Regions from separate parts of the Amycolatopsis sp. NPDC004625 genome, predicted to be linked through region 2. Evidence: riboswitches for the same ligand, from Rfam matches in the RefSeq annotation. Region 2 holds a riboswitch; each other region holds the start of a gene.

Region 1 (9,432 bases), on a different contig from region 2:
ACCTCGGCGACGAGGAACTCGCGGTACTCGGCGAAGGCCGGGCGCACGACGTCGGCCAGCAGCTCGTCCCGCCGCCGCTCGAACGCCTCGTCCGGGGCCGGCTGGCGGCGCAGCGGGTCGGCCGCCGGGTCGGCGAGGTACCGGTCGAGGTGCGCGACCGCGGCGTCGACCAGGTGGGCCACCGGGAGCAGGCCGGCGGCGACGCCCTCGGCGTGCCGGCGCGCCGCTTGGCGGAGGTACGCCGGGATCGCGGCGAGCCGGCCGAGCTGGGCCTCGGCGGTCTCCCCTGCCGTCACGGTGGTCATCGGCAGCGCCATGAGCAGGCCGGCCGCGGTCCCGATGGAGAGGTCGGTGACGGTGAACTCGGCCATCCGGCTGTCGATCGAGGCGATGCGGTTCTCGGCCGTGGCGATCAGCACCTCGCGGGTGACCCGGTCCTCGGCGTCCTCGGCCGCCAGCGCGCGGGCGCGGTCGAGGAACGCCGCGAGCCGGGCGCGGAACGCCTGTTCGGCCTCGGCCGACAGATCCGGCAGGCCGGGCTCCGCCGGGCGCAGGCCCAGCAGCGCCGGCGTCAGCGGATCGGCGGCGAACAGCGCTTCGACGAACTCGTCGGCGAGTTCGGTGACCGCGGTCATGGCAGGACCCCCAGCTTCGACTGTTGTGCTCCCGGCCGACCCTAACGGAGATCACCGACAGAAACGGCGAGCCGTTCGCCGGGGGCGGACGGCGTGCGGCAGCGCGGATCGGCGAAGCGGTAGCGTTCGAGGGGTGCCCGTGACCGACCCCGCCGACATCCGCCTGCTCGCCGCGCTCGCCGACCTCGGCAAGGCGGCCGTGCACGAGCTCGCGGCGAAGGTCGGCATGGATCCCCGCGAGGTCGCCTACCGGCTGGTCGCGCTCTCCGGCAGCGGCCTGCCGCTGCTCGTCGGCGTCGAAAGCGACCCCCACGGCCTGCGCGCGGCCATCGCCGGCGCCCCGCCGTCGTGGGCGAACCGGCCGCCGTACCCGCCGTCGCAGCCGGTGCCGCAGCAGCCCGCCCCGCCGATGCCGCCGCCGGTCCAGGGGACGCCGTCGGGGCCGTACACCGTTCAAGGTGCGCCGTCCGGGCCGTACACCGTCCAGGGCGCGCCCTCGGGGCCCTACCCCGTCCAGGGGACGCCGTCCGGGCCGCACCAGGTCCAGGGGACGCCGTCCGGCCGCTACCCGGGCCCGCAGCAGCAGCGGCCACCCCGGCCGCTCACCCCGCCGCCGGTGCCGCTCGACCCCGCCGTGAGCACGTGGGGCATCCCGCAGACGGCGTCCTGGGCCCGCGGCGACCAGCCCGCCGCCCCGGCCGGCGGCAAGCGGGGCCGGCTCGGCGAGGTCCTGGAGACCCAGGGCCTGGAGGGCGAGCAGCTGTCGGTGCAGCTGCTGGAGGTCCAGGACCCGGCGGACTACCTGTTCAGCGCGGCCGGCTACCGGCTGGAGGACGGCGAGCGCGCGGTGGTCGTGCACACCGAGATCACCAACCGCGGATCGATCCCGTTCGCGTCCCTGCCGGACAACTACCTCGAGCTGCTCGCCGCCGACGGCCAGGCGATCGCCAAGGCACCCGTGTCGCTGACCTCCCGGCCACCGCACAAGATCGGCGTCAACGCGGGCGAGACGCTGGGCGGCCACACGGTGTACGTGTTGCCGGACGCCACGCGCGTGGTTTCGGTCCGCTGGAGCCCGCGGCCGGAGCCGGACGAGCGCACGCTGACCTGGTCGATCGAGGACTAGTAGCTTTCGTCGCGGAGGATTTCGAGGGCCTTCGCCAGGTCGTCCGGGTACTCGGACTCGAACTCGACCCACCGGCCGTCCGCCGGGTGCGCGAAGGCCAGCGTCTTCGCGTGCAGCCACTGCCGGCTCAGCCCGAGGTGGCGGGCCAGCACCGGGTCGGCGCCGTAGGTCAGGTCGCCGACGCAGGGGTGCCGCAGCGCCGAAAAGTGCACGCGGATCTGGTGCGTCCGCCCGGTTTCGAGCTTGATGTGCGCCAGCGACGCCGCGCGGAACGCCTCGACGACCTCGTAGTGCGTCACGCTCGGGCGGCCGCCCTGGACCACCGCGAACTTGTAGTCGTGGCGTGGGTGCCGGTCGATCGGGGCGTCGATGGTGCCGCGCGTCGGGTCCGGGTGGCCCTGGACGATCGCGTGGTAGCCCTTGTCGACCGTGCGCTCCTTGAACGCGCGCTTCAGCACGGTGTACGCGTGCTCGCTCTTGGCCACCACCATCACGCCGGTGGTGCCCGCGTCGAGCCGGTGGACCACGCCCTGGCGCTCGGCCGCCCCCGAGGTCGCGATGCGCAGACCGGCCGCGGCGAGGCCGCCGACGACGGTCGGGCCGGTCCAGCCCGGGCTCGGGTGCACCGCGACGCCGACCGGCTTGGAAATCACCACGATGTCGTCGTCGTCGTGCAGGATCTGCATGCCTTCGACCGGCTGCGCGACGACCTCGACCGGGTTCGCCGGCTCGGGCAGGGTGATCTCCAGCAGACCGCCGCCGGAGAGGCGGTCGGACTTGCCCGCGGGACGGCCGTCGAGCAGCACGTCCCCGGACTCGGCGAGCTCGGCGACGACCGTGCGGGACAGCCCGAGCAGCTTGGCGAGGCCGGCGTCGACCCGCATCCCGTCGAGCCCGTCGGGTACCGGGAGCATCCGCGAGCTCACGCCTGCTCCTTGTTCTTCTTGTCCTTGGTCGACGTGCCGTCGTAGTCCTTGCCCAGCAGGGACAGCAGCACGATGAGCGCGCCGCCGACGCAGATCGCGGAGTCGGCGATGTTGAAGATCGCGAAGCCCTTGCCGTTGGGGGCGAAGGCCGAGATGAAGTCGACGACGTGGCCCTGCAGGCCGCCGGGCGCGCGGAAGATGCGGTCGGTCAGGTTGCCGGTGGCGCCGGCGAGCACCAGGCCGAGGCCGATCGCCCAGCCGATCGAGCGCAGCCGCCGCGACAGCCAGACGATCGCGACGACCACGGCGAGGGCGACCAGGGCGAGCACCCACGTCATGCCGGTTGCCATCGAGAACGCGGCACCGGGGTTGCGGATCACCTGCAGGTAGATCAGCCCGCCGAGGACCTTGACCGGCTCCTTGCCCTCCAGGTTCGCGACGACCAGGTTCTTCGTCACCAGGTCGATCGCCCAGAACACGACGGCGACCGCGAACACCCAGCCGACCCGCCGCTTCGGCAGCGGCTTCGCCGGGGCTTCCGGCGCCTCCTGGACGGTCTCGGGCGCCACCTCGGCGGCGGCTTCGGTGTCGGGTTCGGAGTGGCTGGGCTCGGTGCTCACCGGTCCATTGTCCACGGCGCTGGTCAGGCCGTGTCGGCGGCGGTGTCGTGGCGGCCGCGCAGCAACGCCGTGAAGGCGGCGGCGAGCAGGATCAACGCCGAACCGAGGACGCCCACCAGGTCCGCCGAGAGCACCACGGCGACCAGCGCGTACGCGGCCGCCGTCACCAGGACGAGCCGGCTGCGCTCGTACGCGGCGAGCAGCAGCAGGCCCAGCGTGGCCAGCAGCGGGCCGCGCAGCCCGTCGCCCAGCCGGAACTGCCAGGATCCGACCAGGTCGAGCAGCGGAACGGCGAGCAGCGCGCCGATCGTGCCCAGGACGAACCACCCGAGCCGGACGGGCCGCCGGGCGAGCGCGTACCAGACGGCCGTGCCGACGACCGCCACGCCGAGCGCGACCAGCCACAGGGGCCCGGCCGGCCAGCCGCTGCCCGCCGTGTGGAAATCGGCCAGGGGCAGCGAGTACGCGCGGCTGTACTCCGTCGCACCGGCCGGGACCGCCGGGGCGAGCAGGAGGTTCGCGGATACGCTTTCGCCCGGGCTGCGGCGTGACAGCAACTGCACGGCCGCCAAGCCGATCTGGGCGAATCCCAGCAGTGCCGGCGGAAACCAGGTGCGCGGCCCTCTCCCCATCGGCCCAGGCTAACGCTCAGCAGAACGGCGGCAGCTCCCGCGGGTCGCCCACCGGCGCCCAGCGGCCGTCCACCTTCGCGTACTCCCAGCGGGCTCCGCGCGCGACGATCTGCCGCAGCGCCAGCACCACGCGGTCGACGTGCTCCTCGGTGCTGCCGAGGCCGAGGCTCACCCGGACCGCCTGCTGCCCGTCTCCGCCGGTGACGCCGATCAGGCGCTTCGCCGCGATGTGGGCGCAGAACGCGCCGTCGCGGACGCCGATGCCGTATTCGGCGGACAGCACCGCCGCGAGCCAGCCCGGGTCGAAGCCGTCGACGACGAAGCTCACCGTGCCGACGCGGTCGACCGGCGCGTCGAACAGCCGCAGTTCGGCGCAGCCCGGGATGCCCTCCAGGCCCTTGCGCAACCGCGCGAGCAGCGCCTGCTCGTGCGCCACGACCGCGTCCCAGCTCGCGCTCAGGGTTTCGCACGCGACGCCGAGGGCGTACACGCCGACGGTGTTGGGCGAGCCGGCTTCGTGGCGCTCCGGGCCGGTGTTCCAGACGACGGCGTTCTCGGTGACGAGCTTGGTCGCGCCGCCGCCGGCGAGGTACGGCCGGGCCGCGCGCAGCCAGTCGGCGCGGCCGATCAGCGCGCCGGCGCCGAAGGGCGCGTACAGCTTGTGGCCGGACACGGCGACGTAGTCGACGTCCAGTTCCCTGATCGAGAGCCGGCGGTGCGGGGCCAGCTGGGCGGCGTCGAGCGCGACGCGGGCGCCGTGTTTCCGGGCCACCGCGGCGATTTCGGCCACCGGGAGCAGCTCACCGGTCACATTGGACGCTCCGGTGACGACGACCAGCCGCGGGCCCTGCGGGGCGTCCGCGAGCGCTTCGTCGACGGCGGAGACCGCGGCGAGGCGGGTGCGCGGGGTCGGCAGCCGGCGCACGTTCGGCCCCGGCCACGGCAGCAGCGCGGCGTGGTGCTCGGTGTCGAACACGATCACCGTGGTGTGCCGCGGCAGGCTGCGGGCGAGCAGGTTGAAGGCGTCGGTCGTGTTGCGGGTGAACACGACGGTGTCGGTCCGCCGCGCGCCGACGAAGCGGCGCAGGACGTCGCGAGTGCGCTCGTAGAGTTTCGTGGAGACCTGCGAAGCGAAGCCGGCACCGCGGTGGACGCTGGCGTACCAGGGCAGGAACTCGTCGACCTTCGCACGGACGGCGTCGAGGCAGGGGGCGCTCGCCGCGTGGTCGAGGTTGGCGTAGCCGATGTCCCCGCCGGTCACCAGCGGGACGCGCAGAGCCGCGCCGGCCACGGCCGGAACGTCCGGCACGGCAACGGTTTCGGGCTGGGTGCGGTCGAGGGCGAGAGTCATCGGGTGCCTCCTCGGCGATCCGGGGGACCCCCGGCGAGGGGCCCGCGCTTGCCCGTCGCACGGCGCGACCGGCCCGGTCTTCACCCGGGGCACCCCACCGCGGTAGGAGGGTTGCCGGCCAGCAAGCCGGGGCTTCGCGCTGGCACTCATGACCTGGTTCGAAAGGTAACCGAGAGCGCGTCCGGGCGCCAACCCCCGTCGCACATTCTGAGACGCCGCTCACAGAGCGTGCTCAGCGCCCGGACTCGCCCTTCCAGCGGGCCAGGCGCCCGGCCCGGTCGACCGCGCGGAGCCGGCGTTCGACGGCGTCGCGGACCGCGCTCGTCGTCACGACCAGCAACTGGTCGTTCTCCTGCAGCCGGCTGGTCTTCTGCGGCGTGAAGCCCGCGCCGGACCGCACGACCAGGCTGATCGTGGCCCCGATGGGCAGCCGCAGCTCGGACAGGTACACGCCGTGCAGCTTCGACCCCGGCTGGATCCGGACCTGCAGCAGTTCGGCGCCCAGCTCGTCCAGCGGCGCGGAGTCGACCTCGATCTCGTGTGCCTCGGACTTCTTGGCCAGCCCGAGCCGGCGGGCGAGCGGCCCGAGCGTGGCCCCCTGCACCAGCGTCAGCACGATGACCAGCACGAACACCGCGTCGACCAGCCGCTGGGCGCCGGGCAGGTCGTGCGACAGCGGGATCATGGCGAGCACGATCGGCACGGCACCGCGCAGCCCGGCCCACGACAGGAACGCCTGTTCCCGCCAGGGCAGCCGGAACGGCAGCATGGACAGCACGACCGAGATCGGCCGCGCCAGCAGCAGCACGACGGCCCCCGCGACCAGGCCCGGCACGATCGCGTCGAGCAGCCGGCCCGGCGAGGCGAACAGGCCGAGCAGCACGAACAGCCCGATCTGGGCCAGCCAGCCGAGCCCCTCGGCGAACGACAGCGTGTCGGACCGGTGCGGCAGCCGCGAATTGCCGAGCACGAGCGCGGCGACGTAGGTGGCGAGCAGCCCGGACGCGTGCAGCAGCTGCCCGGACGAGTAGGCGACGACGCACACCGCGACCGTCGCCAGCGGGTACAGGCCGGTCGCCGGCAGCGCGGCCCGGCGCAGCGCGAACCCGCCGAGCCAGCCGAAGGCGAGGCCGATGACCAGGCCCGCCGTCAGCTCGTAGACCACCAGCAGCGGCAGCGTCCAGTCCACAGTGGTGCCTTCGGCCAGCACCACGACGGCGATGTAGGCCGGCGCGTCGTTGATCCCCGACTCGAGTTCGAGCGCGCCGGTGAGCCGTTTTCCGATGCCGGCCGTGCGCAGGACGGAGAACACCGCCGCCGCGTCGGTGGACGCGAGCACCGCGCCCCACAGCAGCGCGAGCCGCCAGTCGAGCCCCAGCAGCCAGTGCAGGGCCGCGCCGGTGACCGCGACGCTCACCACGACGGCTACTGTGGACAGTGCGATTCCGGTGCCCAGCGCCGGTTTCACCGCCGACCACCGGGTCGTCAAGCCACCTTCGGCGAGGATCATGACGAGCGCGGCGAGGCCGAGCGACTGGGTCAGCTCGGGGTTGTCGAACCGGATGCCGAAGCCGGCTTCGCCGAGCAGCACGCCCATCGCGAGGTAGAGCAGCAGCGAAGGGAGGCCGAGCCGGATCGAAACGCGCACGGCCAGCACGGAGGCGAGCAGCACGACACCGCCGACGCCGAGCAGCACGGGGAGCTGGTCCATGCCGCCTCCCTCCCGAGTGCCGTGGGGCACTCAGAATAGTGAAGCGGTGGGGTTAACTCGTTCGTGTACCGCTGCCCCGCGGCGGACACCCGGTGTGTTAAGGCCGGACCAACGCGCCGAGGTCGACGCCCAGGGCCGCGAACGGCTTCTCCGCCGCCGGCCGCACCTTGACCGCGCGGTGGCCGTCCCGGCTCACCCAGCCGGCGTCGACGGCCCGGTCGAGCAGGGCCGCGGGCAACGCCCCGGCCAGGTGATCGCGGCGTTCCGTCCAATCCAGACAGTCACGCAGCAGCGGCCGCCGCCCGGCGGCGACCGGCACGCCCAGGGTGTCCAGCACCGCGCGGCCGCGCGGGGTCAGCGTCAGGCCGTCCGCGGTGTCGACCAGGCCGGTGGCCAGCATGCCGTCGCGGAGGGCGACACCGAGCTCGCCGGCGAGGTGGTCGTAGCAGGTGCGCGCGAACCCGAGCCGCCGCGCCCGCAGCGACGACTTCAGGCCGGTCACGGGCCGGTGCTCGGCGTGCTGGGCCAGGTGCTCGATCAGCTCGGCCACGCGCGGGTCGGCGATCCGGACGTAGCTGGCCCGCCCCTGCTTGACCCGGGCGACGAACCCGGCGCCCGCCAGCCGCGTGACGTGCTCGCTCGCCGTCGACAGCGCGATCCCGGCCGCCTTCGCGAGCTCGCCGACGGTCCAGGCGCGCCCGTCGAGCAGCACGAGGCACATGGTGGCCCGGCTCGGGTCGGCGAGCACCGCGGCCACCTCGGCCAGCGCGATCGTCTCCATGCCCCCACGCTACGACCCCGGCCCTTCGCCCGCGGCCGAACCGTCGTACCGGACCGGTCGGGTCAGAGGGGTTTGAGGAACTTGGCGGCGAGCTGGACCGCCGGGCCCGAGTCGTTCGAGTCCTCCAGGACCACGGCGAAGGCGATTTTGTCGCGGTAGCCCACGAACCAGCCGGTGGCCTGCTTGCCGTCACCGAACTGGGCCGTTCCGGTCTTGCCGAACACCGTGCCCGCCGACGCCGCGGCGTGGCCGGTGCCGCTGGTGACCACCGCGCGCATCAGCTTCCGCACCTCGGCGAGCACCGCCGCCGGGGGTGGCGAGTAGCCCTTGACCACGGTGGTCTCCAGGTCGTGCCACAGCCTCGGCGTGATCGCCTTGCCCGAGGCGACCGTGGCCGCCATCAGCGCGCCACCGAGGGCGCCGGCCTGGATGCGACCCTGGCCGAACCCGTCCTCGACCTGCTCGTCCTTGCTCGCCGCGGGCTCGACCTTCCCCAGCTCGGTCTTGAGTCCCGGGATCTCGTAGTCGGCGTTGAGCCCGAGCTCGTCGGCGGCCTTCTTCAGGCCGTCCGCGGGCAGGGCCAGCGCGAGCTGCCCGAACGTCGTGTTGCAGGAGCGCGCGAACGCCGTCTGCAGGTTCGTCGCGCCCAGCTCGAAGCCCTCGTTCTTGACCGTCCGCGTGCCGATCGTCGCGACCCCGGGGCAGTCGACCGGCGAACCCGCGTTCAGGCCGCTCTGCTGGATCGCCGCCACCGCCGTCGCGATCTTGAACGACGACCTCGGCTCGTACAGGCCGTTGAGCGCTTTCGGGGCGTTCCCCGCCGCCGAGTTCTGCGCGACGGCGAGGATGTCCCCCGATCCGGTGTCGAGGGCGACGAGCATCGCCGACCCCGGGTAGCCGTCCACCGCGGCCTGGGCCGCGCCCTGCGCCGCCAGGCTCAGGCTCGACACCAGCGGCTTGGCCCCCTCGTCCGCGACCTTGCCGAACAGCGTCTCGACGTTCTTGCCGCCCGCGTCGACGCGGGCGACGGCGAACCCGCCGCCGGCCGCGGCGGTGACCTGCCCGGTGATGGCCGTGCGCAGCAGCGGGGCCGGGTCGCCCTCCACCGGCCGCACGCCGCCGGCCCCGCTGATGACCAGCGGTTTGCCTTCGCGGTCGACGACCGCGGTGGTGTCCTGCGCGGCCGTGCTGAGCACCAGCCGCTGGTCCGCCTCCAGCTTCGGGTGCAGCAGCGACGGCGCCCAGTGGACCAGCCATTTCCCGTCGCCCTGGGCCAGCTCGAACGGGACGTCGTAGGTCCACACCCGGCCCGGTTTCAGCGTCCAGGAGAGGCTGAAGGTGCCGCCCGTCCGCTTCGCCCCGGCCGGCGTCGGCTGCAGCACGGTCAGCTTGCCGGCCACCGACACCGGGTTGAGCGCGTTCTGCGTGCTGCGCAGGGCTACCGCCGCGGCCGCGTTGTCGTCGGTCAGCTTTGCGGCCGCGTCCGGGTTGTTCTCGGAAAGATCCTGCAGGTACTCGGTGATCGCCGAGTTCGGGTCGAGCGCGCCGGGGCTTTCCACCGCCGTCGCGCCGGTGGCCGCCTCCGGCGCCGATCCCCCGCTGTTCAGCAGGAAGAACGCCGCCGCCACGACCACCACGACCAGCAGCGCG
Region 2 (9,432 bases):
GCTCTTCAGGGTCAGCGCCAGCGCGTACGAGCACGACGCCAGCGACACCGCCAGCAGGAACACGATGACCAGGCTCAGCAGGACGCCGCCGACCGGCGCGTCCAGGTCGAAGGCCAGGTAGGCCAGCGCGATGATCAGCAGGGCCTGGACCACCGCCTGCAGCGCGCTGGCCAGCACCTTGCCCAGCAGCAGCGCGACCCGGCTGACCGGCGTCACCCGGAACCGCTCGACCACGCCGGAGCGGTACTCGGCCAGCAGCCCGAACCCGACGAACGAGCTGCCGAACAGCGCCAGCTGGGCGATGAGCGCCGGGGTGAGCAGCATCCAGCCGTCCACTTCGGACATACCCTGGGCCTGCACGGCCCGGACCATCAGCGGGCCGAACAGGAACAGGTACAGCAGCGGCTGCATGATCCCGATCAGCACCCACGTCGGGTTGCGCAGCGCCGCCGTCATTTCGCGGCGGAAGATCAGCCAGGTGTCACGCAGCACGGGTGCCCTCCTCCGCTTCCCGCAGCGACCGCCCGGTCAGGGTCAGGAAAACGTCGTCGAGCGTCGGCCGGTGCACCTGGACCGACAGCATGGGGATGCTCTTCGCGTCCAGCGCGCGCAGCAGCTCCGGCAGCGCGACGTCGCCGCGCGGCACCCGGAACCGGACCTCGCCGCCGTCGGCGGACAGCTCCTGGGCGCCGGTGAGCCGCCCGGCGATTTCGGCGGCGTCCGCGCCCTGCTCCGGGGCGACGCCCACCTCGACGCGGTCGCCGTTGACGCGCGCCTTCAGCGCGTCCGGCGTGCCTTCGGCGACGATCCGGCCGTCGTCGATGACGATCAGCCGGTCCGACAGCGCGTCGGCTTCGTCGAGGTAGTGGGTCGTCAGGAAGACCGTGACGCCCTGCTCGGCGCGCAGCCGGCGGATGTGCTCCCACAGGTTGGCCCGGCTCTGCGGGTCGAGGCCGGTCGACGGCTCGTCGAAGAACACCAGGCCGGGCGCGTGGATCAGGCCGAGCGCGATGTCGAGCCGCCGCCGCTGCCCGCCGGACAGCGTCTTGGTCAGCCGCTGGTCCAGGCCGGTCAGGTCGAGCTGTTCGGCGAGTTCGGCGCCGCGCGCGATCGCGTCGGCCTTGCTCATCCGGTAGAGCCGGCCCTGCAGCTCCAGCTCGTCGGCGACCTTGCTTTCGGGGGCGGTGCCGCCGCCCTGGGCGACGTAGCCGATGCGCCTGCGCACGCCCAGCGGGTCGGACAGCAGGTCGCAGCCGCCGACGGTCGCGGTGCCCGCGGTCGGCTTCAGCAGCGTGGTCAGCATGCGCAGCGTGGTCGTCTTCCCGGCGCCGTTCGGCCCGAGGAAGCCGACCAGCTCGCCCGCCTCGACGTCGAGGTCGACGCCCTTCACCGCGTGGACTTCACCCCCGTTGCGGCCCTTGCGGCGGAACCGCCGCTCGAGACCGCGTGCCGTGATCATGGGATCCCCTCTCGAAAAGTAGTCAAGCTTGACTAGTTGAGGCGCACAGCGTGCCCGAGAAGGATGCGCTGGTCAAACTTGATTACTCGGCGGGAGGCTCGCCGAAGGCCCGGCCCGGATCGTCGGCCATCACGTACTCGCCCGCTTCCAGCCGGGCGATCAGGTTCCGGAGCCAGTCCAGGCTCGCCGCCGAGATCTGGGCCCACAGCCCGAACAACTCGGTGATGTGCGCGGGCTGCCCCCACTCGGAACCCTCGTCGATGAGCAGCCCCGCCCGCCGCACCTCGGCTTCGAGGTGGACGAGCCGCTGGTTCAGCATGCCGATCACCCGCTTGCGGGGCAGCGCGGTCATCAGCGAGATCGCGGCGGACAGCTCGGGGTGACCGACCTCGGGATCGGACAGGGCCGTGCCCAGCAGCAGGTGGAACTCGCGGTCACCGTCCTCGGTCACGCGGTAGGCGATCCGGTCCGGGCCGCCCTCGCCCGGCTCGACGTCGACCTGTTCCAGCAGATCCTCGGCCGTCATCTTCTTCAGGGCGTGGTAGATCGATCCGGGCTGGACGTTGGCCCACTTGTCCGCCGACCAGGTCAGCAGCTCGCGCCGCACCTGGTAGCCGTGCGCGCGGCCGTACATCCGTACCACCCCGAGCACGAGCAGCCGTGTCGCCGACAACCGGGGCCTCCCTCCCGACAAAGCGCGTGACGCCCTCCGTAGGCTAATAAGGTATGAGCACCCCTGTGTTGACCGCGGTGGCCTGGCCCTACGCCAACGGCCCCCGCCACATCGGCCACGTGTCCGGATTCGGCGTCCCGTCCGACGTCTTCTCCCGCTACCAGCGAATGGCCGGCAACCGGGTGCTCATGGTGTCCGGCACCGACGAACACGGCACCCCGATCACCGTCCAGGCGGACAACGAGAACGCCACCCCGCAGGAGACGGCGGACAAGTACACCCGGCAGATCGGCACCGACCTGCAGGGCCTCGGCCTCTCCTACGACCTGTTCACCCGGACCACGACCGGCAACCACGCCGAGGTGACGCAGCAGATCTTCCTGGCGCTGCACCGCAACGGCTACGTCGTGCCCAAGACCACGCGCGGCGCGATCAGCCCGTCCACCGGCCGCACGCTGCCCGACCGCTACGTCGAGGGCACCTGCCCGATCTGCGGGTTCGACGGCGCGCGCGGCGACCAGTGCGACAACTGCGGCAACCAGCTCGACGCCGCGGAGCTGATCAACCCGAAGTCGCGGATCAACGGCGAGACGCCGAAGTTCGTCGAGACCGAGCACTACTTCCTCGACCTGCCGGCGTTCACCAAGACCCTCGGCGACTGGCTGGGCACCAAGAACGACTGGCGCCCGAACGTCCTCAACTTCACCAAGAACCTGATCGACGACATGCGGCCCCGGCCGATCACCCGCGACCTCGACTGGGGCGTCAAGATCCCCCTCGACGGCTGGCGCGACCAGCCGCTGAAGCGGTTCTACGTCTGGTTCGACGCGGTGATCGGGTACTTCTCGGCCAGCGTCGAATGGGCGCGGCGCTCCGGCAACCCGGACGCGTGGCAGGAGTGGTGGAACAACGCCGACGCCCGGTCGTACTACTTCATGGGCAAGGACAACATCACCTTCCACGCCCAGATCTGGCCGGCGCTGCTGTTCGGGCACAACGGCGAGGGCGACAAGGGCGGCGAGGCGGGCAAGTACGGCAAGCTGCACCTGCCGGACGAGATCGTCTCCAGCGAGTTCCTCACCATGAGCGGTTCGAAGTTCTCGACCTCGCGCGGGCGCGTGATCTACGTCGAGGACTTCCTGCGCGACTTCGGCCCGGACACGCTGCGGTACTTCATCTCGGTCGCCGGCCCGGAGACCCAGGACACCGACTTCACCTGGGACGAGTTCGTCCGCCGGACCAACTTCGAGCTGGCCAACGAGTGGGGCAACCTGGTCAACCGGTCCATCTCGATGGCGCACAAGAACGTCGGCGCCATCCCGCGTCCGGAGGCCCCGACGGCGGCCGACGAGGACCTCAAGGCGTTGTCGCGCAAGGCGTTCGACACCGCGGGCGCGCACCTGGCCCGGTCCCGGTTCAAGCTGGCGGCGGCCGAGGCGATGAAGGTCGTCACCGCGGCGAACAAGTACATCTCCGACCAGGAGCCGTGGAAGCTCAAGGACGACCCCACGCGGCGCGACACCGTGCTGCACACCGCGCTGCAGGTCGTCTCGGACGCCAACACGCTGCTGACGCCGTTCCTGCCGCACTCGGCCCAGAAGGTGCACGAGGCCCTCGGCGGCACCGGCGTCTGGGCCGCCCAGCCGGAGCTGCGCGAGGTCGACGACCTGGACATCGCCGGCCGGGTCAACCCGATCCTCACCGGCGACTACGCGGGCGAGCAGGCGAAGTGGGAGTCGACGCCGATCGAGGTCGGCAAGCCCCTGCAGAAGCCGTCGCCGCTGTTCACCAAGCTCGACCCGGCGCTGGGTGAAACCGGCCCGGAGTGGGCGCCGATCACCAAGGAGTAAGAGGTAGTGCATGGGTGACGAGAAGCGCGAGCTGCCGCCTGTCCCGGACAGGCTCCCGGTGTCGGTGGTGGACGCGCACACCCATCTCGACGCGTGCGGCGCGGTCACCGCGGCCGATGTCACGGCCATGGTCGACCGCGCCGAGCGCGCTGGCGTCGCCCGCGTCGTCACGGTCGCGGACGACCTCGCCTCGGCCCGCTGGGCCGCGGAGGCCACCACCTGGGACAACCGGGTGTGGGCCGCCGTCGCCATCCACCCGACCCGGACCAAGGAGTTCGGCGAGGCCGAGCGGGCCGAGATCGAGCGGCTGGCCGGGCACGAGCGCGTGGTCGCCGTCGGCGAGACCGGCCTCGACTACTACTGGGACTACTCGCCCCGCGACGCCCAGCAGGAGGCGTTCCGCTGGCACATCGACCTCGCGAAGCGGCTCGGCAAGCCGCTGATGATCCACGACCGCGAGGCCCACGACGACGTGTTGCGCATCCTGGCCGAAGAGGGTGCGCCGAATGCCGTAATTTTCCACTGCTTTTCCGGCGACGCGGAAATGGCCCGCAAGTGCGTCGACGCGGGCTTTGTCCTTTCCTTCGCGGGAACGGTGACGTTCAAGAACGCGAAGGGGCTCCACGAGGCGGCCCGGCTCTGCCCGCCCGGGCAGTACCTCGTCGAGACCGACGCGCCGTTTCTGACCCCCCACCCGTTCCGTGGGCGGCCGAACGAGCCGTACGGCGCTGCCTACACCGTCCGTCACCTCGCGACGCTCAGGGGCGAAGCTGTCCACGAAGTCGCCGAATCGGTCCGGACCACCGCCGAGCGGGTGTACCGACTCCCCAGCGTCACCTGGGGTTGAACGCATTGCGACAACAGGGTTCCCGGCTCGGCCACCTGATGGAGTGACGGGGATCACGACACTCCGGGGGGTGTTTGCGCAACCCGCCGCGACCCGTTACTGTCCCGTGATCGTGCCGGTCGGACCTGCGCTCAGCAGTTGCCGAACGTCACGCCCAGTCGTAGAGACGGCGCCCCCGACCGTCGTCTCGTGAAAGGGAACGATCCCCGGTGACAGGTAGCAGACAGGCTGGAGCGCGCTCCGCCGTCCTCGAACGCAGTCATTTCGAGGACACGGCATACGGCCAGCTCGACTTCTCCGACGACCCGAACATCACGCAGCAGGACATCCTGGCCGCGCTCGGCCCGGACGCCGACGCGATGATGGCCGAGATCGACGTCGACGTCGACGAGCTGATCCGGCTCATCAACGCCGAGACGACGTACCTGCCGCCGATCGTCATCCCGGACGGCCTCGAGGAGGACCGCACCGCTTCCCCCGAAGCGCGTCGTGCGGCTCTGGACGAGGGCCTCCGCCAGACCACGAAGGTCTGGAAGCGCCGGTTCCTCAAGGGCGCCGTCCTCAGCGTCATGATCAGCGTCGCCGGCGGCGGCGCGGCCGCGCTGGCGATGAACAAGAGCATCACCGTCGACGTCGACGGCCACCAGCAGACCGTGCACTCCTTCGGCGGCACTGTCGGCGAGGTGCTCGAAGACGCGGGCCTGTCCGTCGGCGAGCACGACTCGCTGTCCCCCTCCCCGCAGGCGGAGGTCGGCGACGGCGGTGTCATCAAGCTCGAGCGCGGCCGCCAGCTGAAGATGATCGTCGACGGCACCGAGCGCACCTCCTGGGTCCGCGCGACGCACCTCGGCGACGCCCTGAGCCAGCTCGGCATGGCCGAGACGGACAAGGCCGGCACGTGGATGTCGATGCCGAAGGACGGCGAGCTGCCCCTGCAGGGCGCCACCGTCGAGATCAAGACCCTGAAGAACATCACCCTGTACGACGGCGCCAACGCGCCGAAGCAGGTGAAGACGACCGCGGTCACGACGAAGGAGTTCCTGGGCGAGTACAAGCTCACCCTGGGCCCGGAGGACGCCGCCGAGGGTGGTCTGGACGTCAAGCTGACCGACGGCGCCGAGGTGCACATCAGCCGCACCGGCGTCTCGACGGTCACCCAGAAGGAGAGCATCGACCCGCCCGAGCAGCGCGTCGACGACCCGGACCTGGACAAGGGCAAGACCAGCGTCGAAGACCCGGGCACGCCCGGCGAGAAGATGGTGACCTACAAGGTCACGCAGAAGAACGGCAAAGAGGTCGGGCGGGAGACCGTCTCCGAGCAGGTCATCACCCAGCCGAAGCCGAAGATCATCCACGTCGGGACGAAGAAGGCCCCGACGCCGGACATCGGCGACGGCTCGGCGTGGGACCGCATCGCGCAGTGCGAGTCGGGCGGCAACTGGGCCACCAACACCGGCAACGGCTACTACGGCGGCCTCCAGTTCGACAAGCAGACCTGGAACGCCTACGGCGGCTCCCAGTACGCGGCCCTGCCGAACCAGGCCTCCCGCGAGCAGCAGATCGCGGTGGCGGAGAAGGTCCGCGACGCCCGCGGCGGCTACGGCGCCTGGCCCGTCTGCGGCAAGAAGGCCTGACACCCTTTCCGAACGGCCCCCGTCCCACTCAGGGACGGGGGCCGTCTCGCGTTGGGTGGTCTGCCGCGGCGGTCGTGAGTGGTAAGGCGGGTTCTAACCCGCCTTATCACTCACGACTACTTGCACCGAGCGGACCGGGGCGGAGCACGATGGGTAGGCTCGTCCGGTGGTTGAACTGCTGGGACCTGCCGAGATCCGGGGGCTGGCGGCCGAACTCGACGTTCGGCCGACCAAGAAGCTCGGGCAGAACTTCGTGCACGATCCCAACACCGTCCGCCGGATCGTCGAGCTGGCGGGCGTCTCCGCCGGTGACGTCGTCCTCGAGGTCGGACCCGGGCTCGGTTCGCTGACGCTCGGGCTGCTCGCCACCGGCGCGCGCGTCGTCGCCGTCGAGATCGACCCCAAGCTCGCCGAGCGGCTCCCGAAGACCGTCGCCGAGCGGGGTCCGGAAGCCGCGGAACGGCTGACCGTCGTCGGGGCCGATGCCCTGCGCGTCACCCGCGGAGAACTGGGCGAGCCGACCGCGCTCGTCGCCAACCTGCCCTACAACGTCGCCGTGCCGGTCGTGCTGCATCTGCTCGCCGAGGTGCCGTCGCTGAAGAGCGGGCTTGTCATGGTCCAGACCGAGGTCGCCGACCGGATGGCCGCCGGCCCCGGCAGCCGGATCTACGGCGTGCCGAGCGTCAAGCTCGCCTGGTACGGCCCCGCACGCAAGGTCGCCGCCGTGCCACGCTCGGTGTTCTGGCCCGTGCCGAACGTCGATTCCGCGCTCGTCGCGTTCGAACGCGGCGAAACGACGGCGTCCGCGGACCGGGACCTCCTCTTCGGCCTGGTGGACGCGGCCTTCTCACAGCGCAGGAAGACCCTCCGCGCCGCGCTCGCGGGCTGGGCGGGCTCGGCCGAGCGGGCCGGCGAGCTGCTGACGGCCGCCGGGATCGACCCGAAAACCCGGGGCGAGCAGCTGGACGTGCACGCCTTCGCCCGGATCGCCGCCGCGCGTTGAGCATCCACAGTGGAGGCGTGAAAATACGCCCCCGTCGCCCGTGATCCCGTCATCCGGACACCGCCACTCGTGTGATCTGGGCCAACAGGCTTGCGTTCGCTCCTCGGGATCGGTTTTACTCAGTACGTCCATCCCGAGCGACTGAGAGACCTGGCTCGCCGAAGTCGCAGCAACCACCCTCCACAGGGCAGGTGCTACCGCCAGGACCGATGGAGGCCGTTTTCGATGAAGAGGGTAGCTCGCCCCCTGCTCCTGACCAGGCGTCGCGTAGTCGACGAAGGCCGCCGCTCCGTGACCGCATGTCGACGCTCCCGCTGAGCTTGTCCTAGCCGGTCCACCTCTTCTTCACGCACCGTCCCAATCGGACGGACTTCGCTTGCGGCCGGGCGCCCCCGCGCGGGTGCGCCCCGTTTTCTGGAGCCTTCGTGATCACCGTCGAAAACCTGTCCAAATCCTTTGCCACCAACGGAAATTCGGTCCTCGCCCTGCGGGACGTGAGCGTCGACGTCCAGGCCGGCTCACTGTTCGGCGTGGTCGGCCCGGCCGGGTCCGGCAAGTCCGTCCTCGCCCGGTGCATCGCGCTGCAGGAGCGCCCCGACCGCGGTGTCGTGCGGCTCGACGGCCTCAACACCGGCACCCTCGACGGCCGCCGCCTCCGCGAAATCCGCCGTCAGCTCGGCGTGGTGTCCACGAAACCGGAGCTGATCGCCGAGCGCACCATCGCCGGCAACATCGCCTCCCCGCTCGAGCAGCTCGGCGTCGACGGCCCGCAGCGCCGCAGCCGGGTCGGCTCGCTGCTCGACCTCGTCGGCCTGACCCCGCGTGCCGCGCAGCGCCCCGGTGAACTGACCGTCGGCCAGCTCCGCCGCGTCGCGGTCGCGAAGGCTCTGGCGGCGGCGCCCGCCGTGCTGCTCGCCGACGACCCGACCGCCGGTGTCGACCCGGAGGAGGCCGGCGCGGTGCTCACCGTCCTCGACCGGGCCCGGTCCGAGCTCGGGGTCACGGTCGTCGTCACGACGCCGGACGCGGGCGTGGTCCGCCGGGTCTGCGACGACGTCGCGGTGCTGGAGGACGGCACCGTCGTCGAGCGCGGCTCGGTGCTCGACCTGATCTCCGACCCCGCCAGCCGCACCGCGCAGGCGCTCCTGCCGGCCATCGAGACCACCCGCTCGCAGACGGCGCGCTACGACCGCTCGGCGGACGTCGTGCTGGTCGGCTTCGCCTCGGTGGGCGCGCTGCTGCCCGAGGCCGCGGGCCGGTTCGACGTCGAGTTCGCCACCATCGGCGGCGGCCTGACCCGCATCGGCGACACCCCGGTCGGCCGCTTCCGCCTGGGTGTCCGCGGCGAGCGGGCCGACGCGGCCCTGGCCTGGGTCGCCGAGCGCGGCGGCCACGTGACGCACACCGCGCGTGGCCCGCAGGGTGTCGCCGCCGCCTGACCCCCGGCTGGTCACCGCCCCGATGCGCAGGTCGCATCGGGGCGTTTCCGCGGGCACGTAGGCTGGTCGGGTGCTCGCCGTAGTTCCGCCCCCAGTCACCGTCCGGGTCCCGGCCAAGGTCAACCTGCACCTTTCGGTCGACGACCTGCGCGAAGACGGTTACCACGAGCTGGTCACCGTGTTCCAGGCGCTGTCGCTGACCGACGAGGTGACCGTCGCGGTCACCGAAGAGCCCGGCATCGAGGTCTACGGCGAGGGGGAGGGCGCGGTCCCGACCGGCCCGGAGAACCTGGCCTGGCGGGCCGTCGAGGCGCTGGCCGCGCACGTCGGCCGCACCGGCGACCCGAAGGTGCGGGTGGTGCTGCGCAAGGGCATCCCGGTGGCCGGCGGCATGGCGGGCGGCAGCGCCGACGCGGCGGCGACGCTGGTCGGGCTCGCTTCGCTCTGGAACCTCGACGTCACGCGCGACGAGCTGGCCGAGATCGCTGCCGGCCTGGGCAGCGACGTCCCGTTCGCGCTCTACGGCG
Region 3 (9,432 bases), on a different contig from region 2:
CTGGGTCGAGCTGGGCCGTCGCGACGGCAAGTGGCGGCTGAACGCCTACAACGCGGGGATGCACGGCTAGCCGATGGGGCCGCGCCTGCTGGTGTTCGGCGATTCGCTGAGCTTTCACGGTCCCGAAGGACCCTGCGCCGCCGACGAGCCGCGGCTGTGGCCCAATGTCGCGGCGGCCGCTCTCGGTGGCACCGCCGACCTGGTCGCGGGCATCGGCTGGACCGCGCGCGACGCCTGGTGGTCGCTGACCGGCGATCCGCGCGTGTGGGCCGACCTGCACCACGTCGACGCGGTCGTGTTCGCGATCGGCAGCATGGACACGCTGCCCTCGCCGTTGCCGACCTACCTGCGCACCGGGCTGCGGTACCTGCGGCCCGACCCGGTGCGGCGCGTCGTCCGCAAGGCTTATCTCGCGGCGCAACCGCGGCTTTCGGTCGCCTTCCGCGGCCGGCCCGCGGTGCTGCCGGCCAAACTGACCGTCCACTACCTCGACACGGCGGTGGGCGCCCTGCGCGTCCTGCGGCCCGAGCTGCCGATCTTCGGCTGGCTGCCCTCGGTGCACCGCGCCGCGGCCTACGGCGGCGTGCACACCGCGCGCCCGGCCGCGGCGGCGGCGATGGCGGCCTGGGGCGCGCGGGCGGGAGTTCCGTTGCTGGACCTCGAAGCCGTAGTGGGCGAGCACGTGCTCAGCGGCGCGGGCAACCCGGACGGCATGCACTGGGGCTGGCCGGGCCACGCCGCGGTGGGCGAGGCGATGTCCGTGTTGCTGGCACCGGTGCCGGCCTCCCGGCACGTAGGCTGACGGCGTGTCGGTCGCCGTAGTCACGGATTCCACCGCCCACCTGCCGGAGGGCTTCGCCGAACGGCACGCGGTCCGGGTGGTGCCGCTGCACGTCCTGGTCGACGGCGTGGTTTCGCTCGACGGCGTCGAGACCGGGCCGGCGGCGGTCGCGGAGGCGATGAAGCAGCGGAAGATCGTCACGACCTCACGGCCGACCCCCACCGAGTTCGCGGCGGAGTACCGGGCGGCGTTCGCGGACGGCGCGGACGCGATCGTGTCGGTGCACCTGTCACGCGAGCTGTCGGGCACCTGGGAAGCGGCGGTGCTGGCGGCGCAGGAGGTGGGGCCGGACCGGGTCCGCGTCGTCGACTCGCGGACCACCGCGATGGGCCTCGGGTTCGCCGCGCTGCACGCCGCTTCGGCCGCTTCCGCCGGAGCTTCGGCGGAAGCCGTCGAGGCCGCCGCCATGACGGCGGCCGGGTGCTCGTCGACGTTGTTCGTCGTGGAAACCCTGGACCACCTGCGCCGCGGCGGCCGGATCGGCCCGGCGGCGGCGCTGCTGGGCACGGCGCTGGCGGTGAAACCGGTGCTGCACATGTCCGACGGCCGGATCCTGCCGCTGGAGAAGGTCCGCACGATGAACCGGGCGATCGCCCGGCTGGTCGAGCTGGCCGCCGCGGCCGCGAAGGACGACGACGTCGAGCTCGCCGTCCACCACCTCGCGTCGCCGGAGCGGGCGGTCGAACTGGCGAACCGGCTGGAGGAGGCCGTGCCGCGCTCGGCGGGCTGCGTGGTTTCCGAGCTGGGCGCGGTGATCGGGGCGCACACCGGACCGGGGGTGCTGGGCGTGGTCGTCCAGCGCACGGTCCCGCCGGGGAACGGGCGCGCCGAACCCGCCAGCATGCCACCCGGGTACGACGAAAACGGCTGATCCCGGGCTCGGCACCGGCCATCCGTCCACAACACCCCGGTTGTCCACAGGACGCGGCGGCGCCCCTGTCGGACACTCCCCGCGGGCCCTAACGTCGATCGTGTGTTCGAGCAGACCGCCCGGGATCCGGGCCCTCCCGTCAACGACCGGCTCTCCTGGCTGGCCGACCAGTTCTCGCCCGACGAAAGCACGGTCGGGCCCGGCGGCCGGCTGATCCGGCGCTGGCTCCCGGGCGGATCAGCCGGAGCCGGCCGCCGCCGCTGGGCGCTGGCCGGCGTCCTGGCGGCGGTCGTGGTGATCGTCCTCGGCGCGGTCGCACTCACCGGCGGCCGCCCGGCGCCCGAGCCACCGCCCGCGCTGCCGAGCGCGCTGCCCGGCACAAAACCGGCGGCGGAGGCCCGAGCGGCACCACCGGCCGGTCTCGTGGTGAGCGTGATCGGGCGCGTCCGTTCACCGGGCCTGGTCTCGGTGCCCCAGGGCGCCCGGGTGGCCGACGTGCTGCGCGCGGCCGGCGGCGCCGAGCCGGGAGCGGACCTCCGCCAGCTGAACCTGGCCCGCAAGGTAACCGACGGCGAGCAGCTGGCGGTCGGCATCCCGGCGCCCATCGCGGTTCCCGGCGACCCGGCGGCCGCGGGAAAGGTCGACCTGAACACGGCAACCCCGGACCAGCTGGACACCCTCCCGGGCGTCGGCGAGGTGACGGCCAAGCGAATCGTCCAATGGCGCACCGACCACGGCGCCTTCGCCAAGGTCGAGCAACTGCGCGACGTCGACGGCATAGGCGAAAGCAAGTTCGCGCGACTGCGAGAGCAGGTGACGGTCGGATGAGCCCCCGCGTGCGACCCGCTGTGGCAGTACACCGCCGGCTGCGTCCCGGTGCCGCGGCCGGATCCGCGCGGGTACTCGGCCCACCGGCGCGGCGTGGGATGGCGCGGTTGCGTCGCCGTCTCTCGTTCGGCCGGACCTTCTCCTGCGGTCGGCTTGGTCCACCCGGGCTCGCCTTTCGGCGTTGCCTGTCGGGCCGGCTTGGCCGCCGTGTGCGGTTCGGTGAGGTTTCCCACCGGCGGTGGGATCCCGGTCCTGCGCGGGTGCCTGGTCGCCCGTCGTTCGGTTGGGCGAGCACCTTTTCCTGCAGTCGGCCCGGTCCAACCGGGCTCGCCTTTCGGTGTTGCTTGTCGGGCCGGCTTGGCCGCCGGGTGCGGTTCGGTGAGGTCTCCCACCGGCAAGTGGATCCCGGTCCTGCGCGAGTGCCCGATCGCTCTTCGTTCGGCCGGGCGAGCACCAGCCGGCCCGGTCCACCCGGGCTCGCCCACCTCCGGCAGCAGGTGACGGCCGGATGACCACCCTCCCCGCAACGGACACCCGGCAGGACATGCGGCTGGTCCCGGCCGCACTGACGTGCTGGCTCGCCGCTCTGATCGGCCTGCTGCTCGGCTGGTGGGCGGCCCTCGCCGCCGGACTCGGCTCGGCCGTGCTCGCCGGGCTGGTGCTCTGGCTGGCCCGCGCCCGGCCCCGGGCGCGCGGTGCGGCGGCGGCCCTGCTGGCGCTGGGCCTGCTCACCGCCGGTCCGGTCGCCTGGCGGATCCGCGACGCGCAGCACGACGAACTCCGCGCCGTCGCCGCCCAAGGGCTGCCCGCCGCGTTGCGGGTCGTCGTTGCCGAACGCCCGAAACCCGTGCGCAGCGCGGGGTACGCCGATCGGCAGGCCGGTGCCCGGTCGGTCGTGCTCGCGGCCGACGTACTCACCGTGTCCGTCGACGGCCGGCCCGTCCCGTCGTCCGGGCGCGTCCTGCTCCTGGCGCCGGTCGCGCAGTGGACTTCCCTGCTGCCAGGCCAAGAACTCGCCGTGACCGGGCTGCTGATGCCGCCGCGCGGCTCGGACCTGACCGTCGCGGTGCTCTCCGTGCGCGGACCACCGGGCGAGCCCGGCCCGGCGCCGTGGTGGCAACGGACCGCAGCCTGGCTGCGCACCGGCTTGCACGACCTGTGCCAAGACCTGCCCGACGAACCCGGGGGCCTCCTGCCGGGCCTCGTACTCGGCGACACGAGCGCGCTGTCGCCGCGCGTCGAGCAGGAGTTCGTCACCGCGGGCCTCGCGCACCTCACCGCGGTCAGCGGCGGGAACCTGGCGGTCGTCTGCGGTGCGGTGCTGCTCCTGCTGCGCCTGCTCCGGCTCGGGCCGCGGTTGTCGGCGACGGCGGCCGGGACGTGCCTGGCCGGGTTCCTCGTCCTGGTCGGCCCGGAGCCGAGCGTGCTGCGGGCGGGCGTCATGGCGGCGGTGGCGTTGCTGGCGCTGGCCTTGGGACGGCGAGGGTCGGCGCTGCCCGCGCTCGCGTTCGCGGTGTGCGTGCTGGTGGTGGCGGATCCGGCGATGGCCACGGACTTCGGGTTCGCCCTGTCGGTCTGCGCCACCGCCGGGCTCGTCCTGCTCGCGCCCCGCTGGGCCGGTGCGCTGGTCCGCCGCGGGATCCCGCCGGGCTTCGCCGAAGGGCTCGCGATCCCGCTGGCGGCCTTCCTCGTGACAGCGCCGGTCCTCGCCGGCATGGCGGGCTCGGTGAGCCTGGTTTCGGTGCTGACCAACATCCTCGCCGCCCCCGTGGTGGCGCCGGCGACGGTGCTGGGCGTGCTCGCGACGCTGACCGGTCCGTGGTGGCCGGGCGCCGGGAAGGTCCTGGTGCACCTGGCCGATCCCGAAGCCCGCTGGCTGATCACGGTGGCCCGGCACGGCGCACGGGCCCCGGGCGCGGTCATCACCTGGCCCGGCGGCTGGGTGGGCGGGCTCCTCGCGGCCGCCGCCCTTGGCGCGCTGGTGCTCGCGGCGCGGCACCGGCGCGTGCGGGTGCTCCTGGCCGTGCTCGTCGTCGGGGCGCTGCTGGTGTTCGTGCCGGTGAAGGTGCTGGCGCCGGGCTGGCCACCGCGGAACTGGGCGGTGGTCGAGTGCGACGTCGGTCAGGGTGACGCCGTCGTGCTGGCGACCGCGTCGCCCGGCCGCGCGGTTGTCATCGACACCGGACCCGAGCCGGGCCCGGTCGACGAGTGCCTGCACCGGCTGGGCGTCGACCGGATCCCGCTGCTGGTGCTGAGCCACCTGCACGCCGACCACATCGGCGGGCTCCCCTCGGTCTTCGACGGCCGGGCGGTGGGCGCCATCGCCGTCGGGCCCGGGCGCGCGCCGGAGTGGGCGTGGCGGCAGGTCGCCGCGGAAGCGGCCCGGCAGGCGGTGCCGCTGGTGGAGCTGAGCCCGGGGGAGCGGCTGGAGTGGCCCGGGCTGTCCCTGAACGTGCTCGGCCCGCGGTACGTGCCGTCCCGCTCACCCGGGCAGCAGGACGGCACCACGATCAACAACAGTTCCGTGGTGCTGCGCGCGGAAACCCCGGCCGGCCGGGTCCTGCTGACCGGCGACGTCGAGCTGGCGGCACAGGCGGACCTGCTGGCGGACATCGGAGACTTGAGAGCGGAGGTCCTGAAAGTTCCCCACCACGGCTCGCGATACTCGCTGCCGGCGTTCCTCGCGGCGGTGGGGCCCCGGGTGGCGTTGGTGAGCGTCGGCGCGGGAAATACGTACGGCCACCCGAACAAGTCCACATTGGACACATTGACGGCGTTGGGAGCCCGGGTGACGAGAACGGACCTCGACGGCGACACGGCTGTGGTACCCGACCCGGCAGGCCCGGCACTAGCGCGGCGCGGCGAGCCCCGCGGACCGCCGCGCCGCTGACCCGCGGCGGGCAGGCCGTGCTGCTCGGCCGGGCCTGGTGGCGCGGCGAAACTGGCCGAGGGACCGCCGCCCGTGGGCTGATGAAGCTGCCCACAGGGCCGAGCGTGGTAGCCGTGCTCAGACCGCTGCCTCGTCGCCGAACCGCTTGCCGGGGGTGGGTGGGCAAGCTCTGCCCACCCACCCCGGGCGGTGGCTCAGTAGCCGAGGGCCTTGTTCACCGCGGCGGCCGACGGCGGCAGCGTCGCCTTCGGGCCGACGTGGTTCTCGATCGCGTCCAGGGTCTTGAGGCCGTCGCCGGTGATGAGGAGGACCGTCTCCGCGTCCGGGTCCAGCTTGCCCGTCTCGACCAGCTTCTTCGCCGTCGCGACCGTCACCCCGCCGGCCGTCTCGGTGAAGATGCCCTCGGTGCGGGCCAGCAGGCGGATGCCTTCGACCACCTCTTCGTCCGAGACGTCCTCGATCGCGCCGCCGGTGCGGTTGACGATGTCGAGCACGTACGGGCCGTCGGCCGGGTTGCCGATCGCCAGCGAGCGGGCGATCGTGTCCGGCTTGACCGGCTGGACCACGTCGTGGCCTTCGCGGAAGGCCGCCGACACCGGGGAGCAGCCGGTCGCCTGGGCGCCGAACACCTTGTACGGGCTGGCTTCCACCAGGCCGAGCTGGCCCAGCTCGCGGAAACCCTTGTCCACCTTGGTCAGCTGCGAACCGGAGGCGATCGGGACGACGATCTGCGGCGGGATGCGCCAGCCGAGCTGCTCGGCGACCTCGAAGGCCAGCGTCTTCGAGCCCTCCGAGTAGTACGGCCGGACGTTCACGTTCACGAACGCCCACTTCGGGTGCTCACCGGCGAGCTCGGTGGCGAGGCGGTTGACGTCGTCGTAGTTGCCGTCGATGGCGAGGAGGTCGCCGTCGTAGACCGCGGTGGTGAGGATCTTGGCGCGCTCGAGGGTCTTGGGGATCAGCACGACCGACCGCCAGCCGGCGCGGGCCGCGGCGGCGGCCGTCGCGTTGGCCAGGTTGCCGGTCGACGGACACGCGAGCACCTCGAACCCGAACTCGCGGGCCGCGGCCAGCGCGACCGCGACCACGCGGTCCTTGAACGAGTGCGTCGGGTTTCCGGTGTCGTCCTTGACCCACACGCGCTTGAGGCCGAGTTCCTTGGCGAGGCGGTCGGCGCGGACCAGCCGCGTCGCGCCCGGCTCGGTGTTCGGGATCTCTTCGACGTTGGACGGAACCGGGAGGAGCTTCTTGTAGCGCCAGATGTTCTTCGGGCCCGCCTCGATGTCCTCGCGGCGCACACGGCCGAAGTCGTAGGCGACCTCGAGCGGCGAGAAGTCTTCGGCGGAAACGAACTCCGGGGCGAGCGGCTGCCGGTGGCCCTCTTCCTTCGACACCAGTTCGACGGCGGGACCGAGATCCGGGGTCTTGGTGGTGGAGGTCGTGCCGAGGGTGGCGGTCATCGCGAGGTTCCTTTCCTCATCTGCCCCGCCGAAGCGGGCCGGAATTGGCACCGTGGTCGTCAGCTACCCCGCGATCGCGGGATGACAGGCTGTACGCCGGTTGCCGGGGCTTCGTCGGGCCGTTCCCTCTGCCCCTCTGGATGAGCGGTATTCGGTTGTCGGTGCACGCACGCCGGATCTCCCCGGGGCGGCTGCCTCGGCTACACCGTACGACATCGCGCGCGGGCCGTGCCACGGTGGCCGGTCGACATCACCGGAGCGGGGGCACGACAGCGCAAGTGAGAAGATTCCGGGGTGACCGCGCAAGCCACCGCCCCGGCCCCGCTGCACCTGGTGCTGGGCGAGGAAGAACTGCTGATCGAGCGGGCCGTCCGCGAAACGCTCGCGGCCGCCCGCGCGATGGACGCGACGGCGGAGCTGACCCGGGCCCGGGTGTCCGATCTCACAGCCCCCGAGCTGGCCGAACTGGTCAGTCCGTCGCTGTTCAGCGAGGGCCGGGTGATCGTCCTCGAGTCGGCCCAGGACATCTCGCAGGAGCTGGCCGACGCCGTGGCGAGCTACCTGAAGGACCCGGCGGACGGGGTCGTGCTCGTCGTCGTGCACACCGGCGGTGGCCGCAGCAAGGCGGGCAAGACGCTCCCGGCGGCGCTGAAGAAGGCCGGAGCCGAGGTCACGGAGTGCCCGAAGCTGACCAAGCCGGCCGAGCGGGAGCAGTTCGTGCGCCACGAGGTGCGCCGGGTGGGCGGCAAAATCGACCCGGCCGGGGTCGCCGCGCTGATCGACGCCGTCGGCTCCGACCTGCGGGAACTCTCCTCCGCGGCGACGCAGCTGGTCGCGGACACGGACGGCGCCGTCGACGCCGAGGCGGTCCGCCGCTACCACCGCGGCCGCGCCGACGTGACCGGGTTCGCGGTCGCGGAGAAGGCGGTGAGTGGTGACCGAGCGGCGGCGCTGGAGTCACTGCGCTGGGCGATGCAGCTGGGGGTCCCGCACGTCCTGGTCGCCGACGCGCTGGCCGACGCGGTCCGCACGATCGCCCGGGTCTCCGGCGCCGGCCGGGGCAACCCGAACCAGCTGGCGGGCGAGCTGGGCATGCCGCCGTGGAAGATCCGCAAGGCCCAGGGCCAGTCCCGCGGCTGGAACCCCGACGGCCTGGCGGTGGCTATGCGCGTGGTGGCGAGGCTGAACGCCGAGGTCAAAGGTGTGGCGGCGGACCCGGGCTACGCGCTGGAGCGAGCGGTCCTCGAGGTCGCCGCAGCCAAGGGCGATCGCTGACCGCAGCGCCGAGCTACGCATTGAAGGGCACGTGCTGTAGGCGGGCCAGGCGCTGGAGGGCCTGCGGGCGACCGCTGGGCCGCGCGCTGGAGGGCGCGGTTCTCGATGCGGCCGCCGAGCGTGCGGGCGGACTCGAGCTACGCGCCGGAGGCGACCCGCTGACCGCTGCGGGACGGACCCGAGCTGCGGGAAACGCGGTCCTCAAGGCGACTGCCGCAGAGCAACGCCGGAAACCCGCCCGGCCCTTACCGGGCGGCTGGCTCGCGGCGAAAGGCCCGGCCACCCCACGCGCCCCCGACCCCCTACCCCGCGCATGAAGAAGGCCCCGGCCGAAGCCGGGGCCTTCCCAGAAATCAAACCAGCTCAGAGCGCGTTGACGCGCTTCGCCAGCGCCGACTTCTTGTTCGCGGCCTGGTTGGCGTGGATGACGCCCTTCGAGACCGCCTTGTCCAGCTTCTGGGCGGCGTCGCGCTGCAGCTCGGTGGCCTTGGCCTTGTCGCCGGCCTCCGCCGCTTCGCGGACCTTGCGGATCGCGGTCTTCACCGAGGACCGGATCGCCTGGTTGCGCTGACGCGCCTTCTCGTTCGTCGTGATGCGCTTGATCTGCGACTTGATGTTGGCCATAGGGCAACTCCTGTTTCACTCGGTGAGATCGCCGCCGCGCTGAAGTGGCCCCGGTAAAACCGGGTTTCCTCCATTACGGAATGCCGCACGGGCAGCGAGCGTCCACTCTAACAGCCGGGCCGGCGGCGGGAGTACGGTGGGCGGCGGTAGTGCCTAGGGTTCCGTCGCCGGCCTGCGCCTGCAGTCCACAACCAGGGCCGGCGGGGCTGGTCCGAGCGGCACCGTCGGCGGGCCCGGACGGCCCGTCGTTCATCTGACGGGGCAAAAGCCTGGAGGACCCGGTTTTCGCACGCGCGAAAACCCGAAGGGGTCCCGTGAACGCCACCGCCTTGTCCCTCGTGCTCGTCGCCGCCGTCGTGCACGCCGTCTGGAACCTCGCCGCCAAGCGGGTCACCTCCGGGGGCACCCAGTTCGTCTGGCTCTACTACACCGCCTCCGCCGTCCTGCTGTTGCCCGTCACCGTCGTGCTGCTCGTCGTGGAAACCGACCGTCCACAGTGGAGCTGGCTGGTCGCCGCCGTCGTGACCTCGGTCCTGCACATCGGCTACGGCATCGTGCTGCAGCGCGGGTACCGGGTCGGCGACCTCTCCGTCGTCTACCCCGTCGCGCGCGGCACCGGACCCTTGCTTTCGGTGCTGGCCGC

Evidence for each region. A riboswitch is a leader RNA that binds a small molecule or an ion and turns the genes downstream of it on or off. The one in region 2 is predicted to bind S-adenosylmethionine.
Region 1: linked by a shared signal. The riboswitch ahead of ABZW17_RS33275 (aminotransferase class V-fold PLP-dependent enzyme) and the one ahead of ABZW17_RS11805 (ATP-binding cassette domain-containing protein) in region 2 are both predicted to bind S-adenosylmethionine.
Region 3: linked by a shared signal. The riboswitch ahead of thrC (threonine synthase) and the one ahead of ABZW17_RS11805 (ATP-binding cassette domain-containing protein) in region 2 are both predicted to bind S-adenosylmethionine.

Annotation. Positions count from the first base shown of each region.
Region 1 is NZ_JBEXKX010000037.1:6,495-15,926, reverse strand. Features, by position in the region: gene ABZW17_RS33300 (DUF885 domain-containing protein) at 1-635, opposite strand, end outside; gene ABZW17_RS33295 (AsnC family protein) at 769-1,761, shown strand; gene ABZW17_RS33290 (RluA family pseudouridine synthase) at 1,758-2,687, opposite strand; gene lspA (signal peptidase II) at 2,684-3,307, opposite strand; gene ABZW17_RS33280 (hypothetical protein) at 3,331-3,939, opposite strand; gene ABZW17_RS33275 (aminotransferase class V-fold PLP-dependent enzyme) at 3,956-5,290, opposite strand; SAM riboswitch class IV at 5,330-5,444, opposite strand; gene ABZW17_RS33270 (potassium/proton antiporter) at 5,523-7,001, opposite strand; gene ABZW17_RS33265 (metalloregulator ArsR/SmtB family transcription factor) at 7,099-7,782, opposite strand; gene ABZW17_RS33260 (penicillin-binding transpeptidase domain-containing protein) at 7,845-9,432, opposite strand, start outside.
Region 2 is NZ_JBEXKX010000008.1:152,733-162,164, reverse strand. Features, by position in the region: gene ABZW17_RS11840 (ABC transporter permease) at 1-492, opposite strand, end outside; gene ABZW17_RS11835 (ATP-binding cassette domain-containing protein) at 482-1,459, opposite strand; gene ABZW17_RS11830 (PadR family transcriptional regulator) at 1,542-2,132, opposite strand; gene metG (methionine--tRNA ligase) at 2,186-3,982, shown strand; gene ABZW17_RS11820 (TatD family hydrolase) at 3,993-4,829, shown strand; gene ABZW17_RS11815 (transglycosylase family protein) at 5,039-6,463, shown strand; gene rsmA (16S rRNA (adenine(1518)-N(6)/adenine(1519)-N(6))-dimethyltransferase RsmA) at 6,630-7,466, shown strand; SAM riboswitch class I at 7,592-7,682, shown strand; gene ABZW17_RS11805 (ATP-binding cassette domain-containing protein) at 7,892-8,905, shown strand; gene ABZW17_RS11800 (4-(cytidine 5'-diphospho)-2-C-methyl-D-erythritol kinase) at 8,976-9,432, shown strand, end outside.
Region 3 is NZ_JBEXKX010000002.1:117,248-126,679, forward strand. Features, by position in the region: gene ABZW17_RS02315 (histidine phosphatase family protein) at 1-70, shown strand, start outside; gene octT (diglucosylglycerate octanoyltransferase) at 74-802, shown strand; gene ABZW17_RS02325 (DegV family protein) at 807-1,712, shown strand; gene ABZW17_RS02330 (ComEA family DNA-binding protein) at 1,815-2,540, shown strand; gene ABZW17_RS02335 (ComEC/Rec2 family competence protein) at 3,049-5,430, shown strand; gene thrC (threonine synthase) at 5,625-6,890, opposite strand; SAM riboswitch class I at 6,904-7,037, opposite strand; gene holA (DNA polymerase III subunit delta) at 7,185-8,165, shown strand; gene rpsT (30S ribosomal protein S20) at 8,529-8,789, opposite strand; gene ABZW17_RS02355 (DMT family transporter) at 9,104-9,432, shown strand, end outside.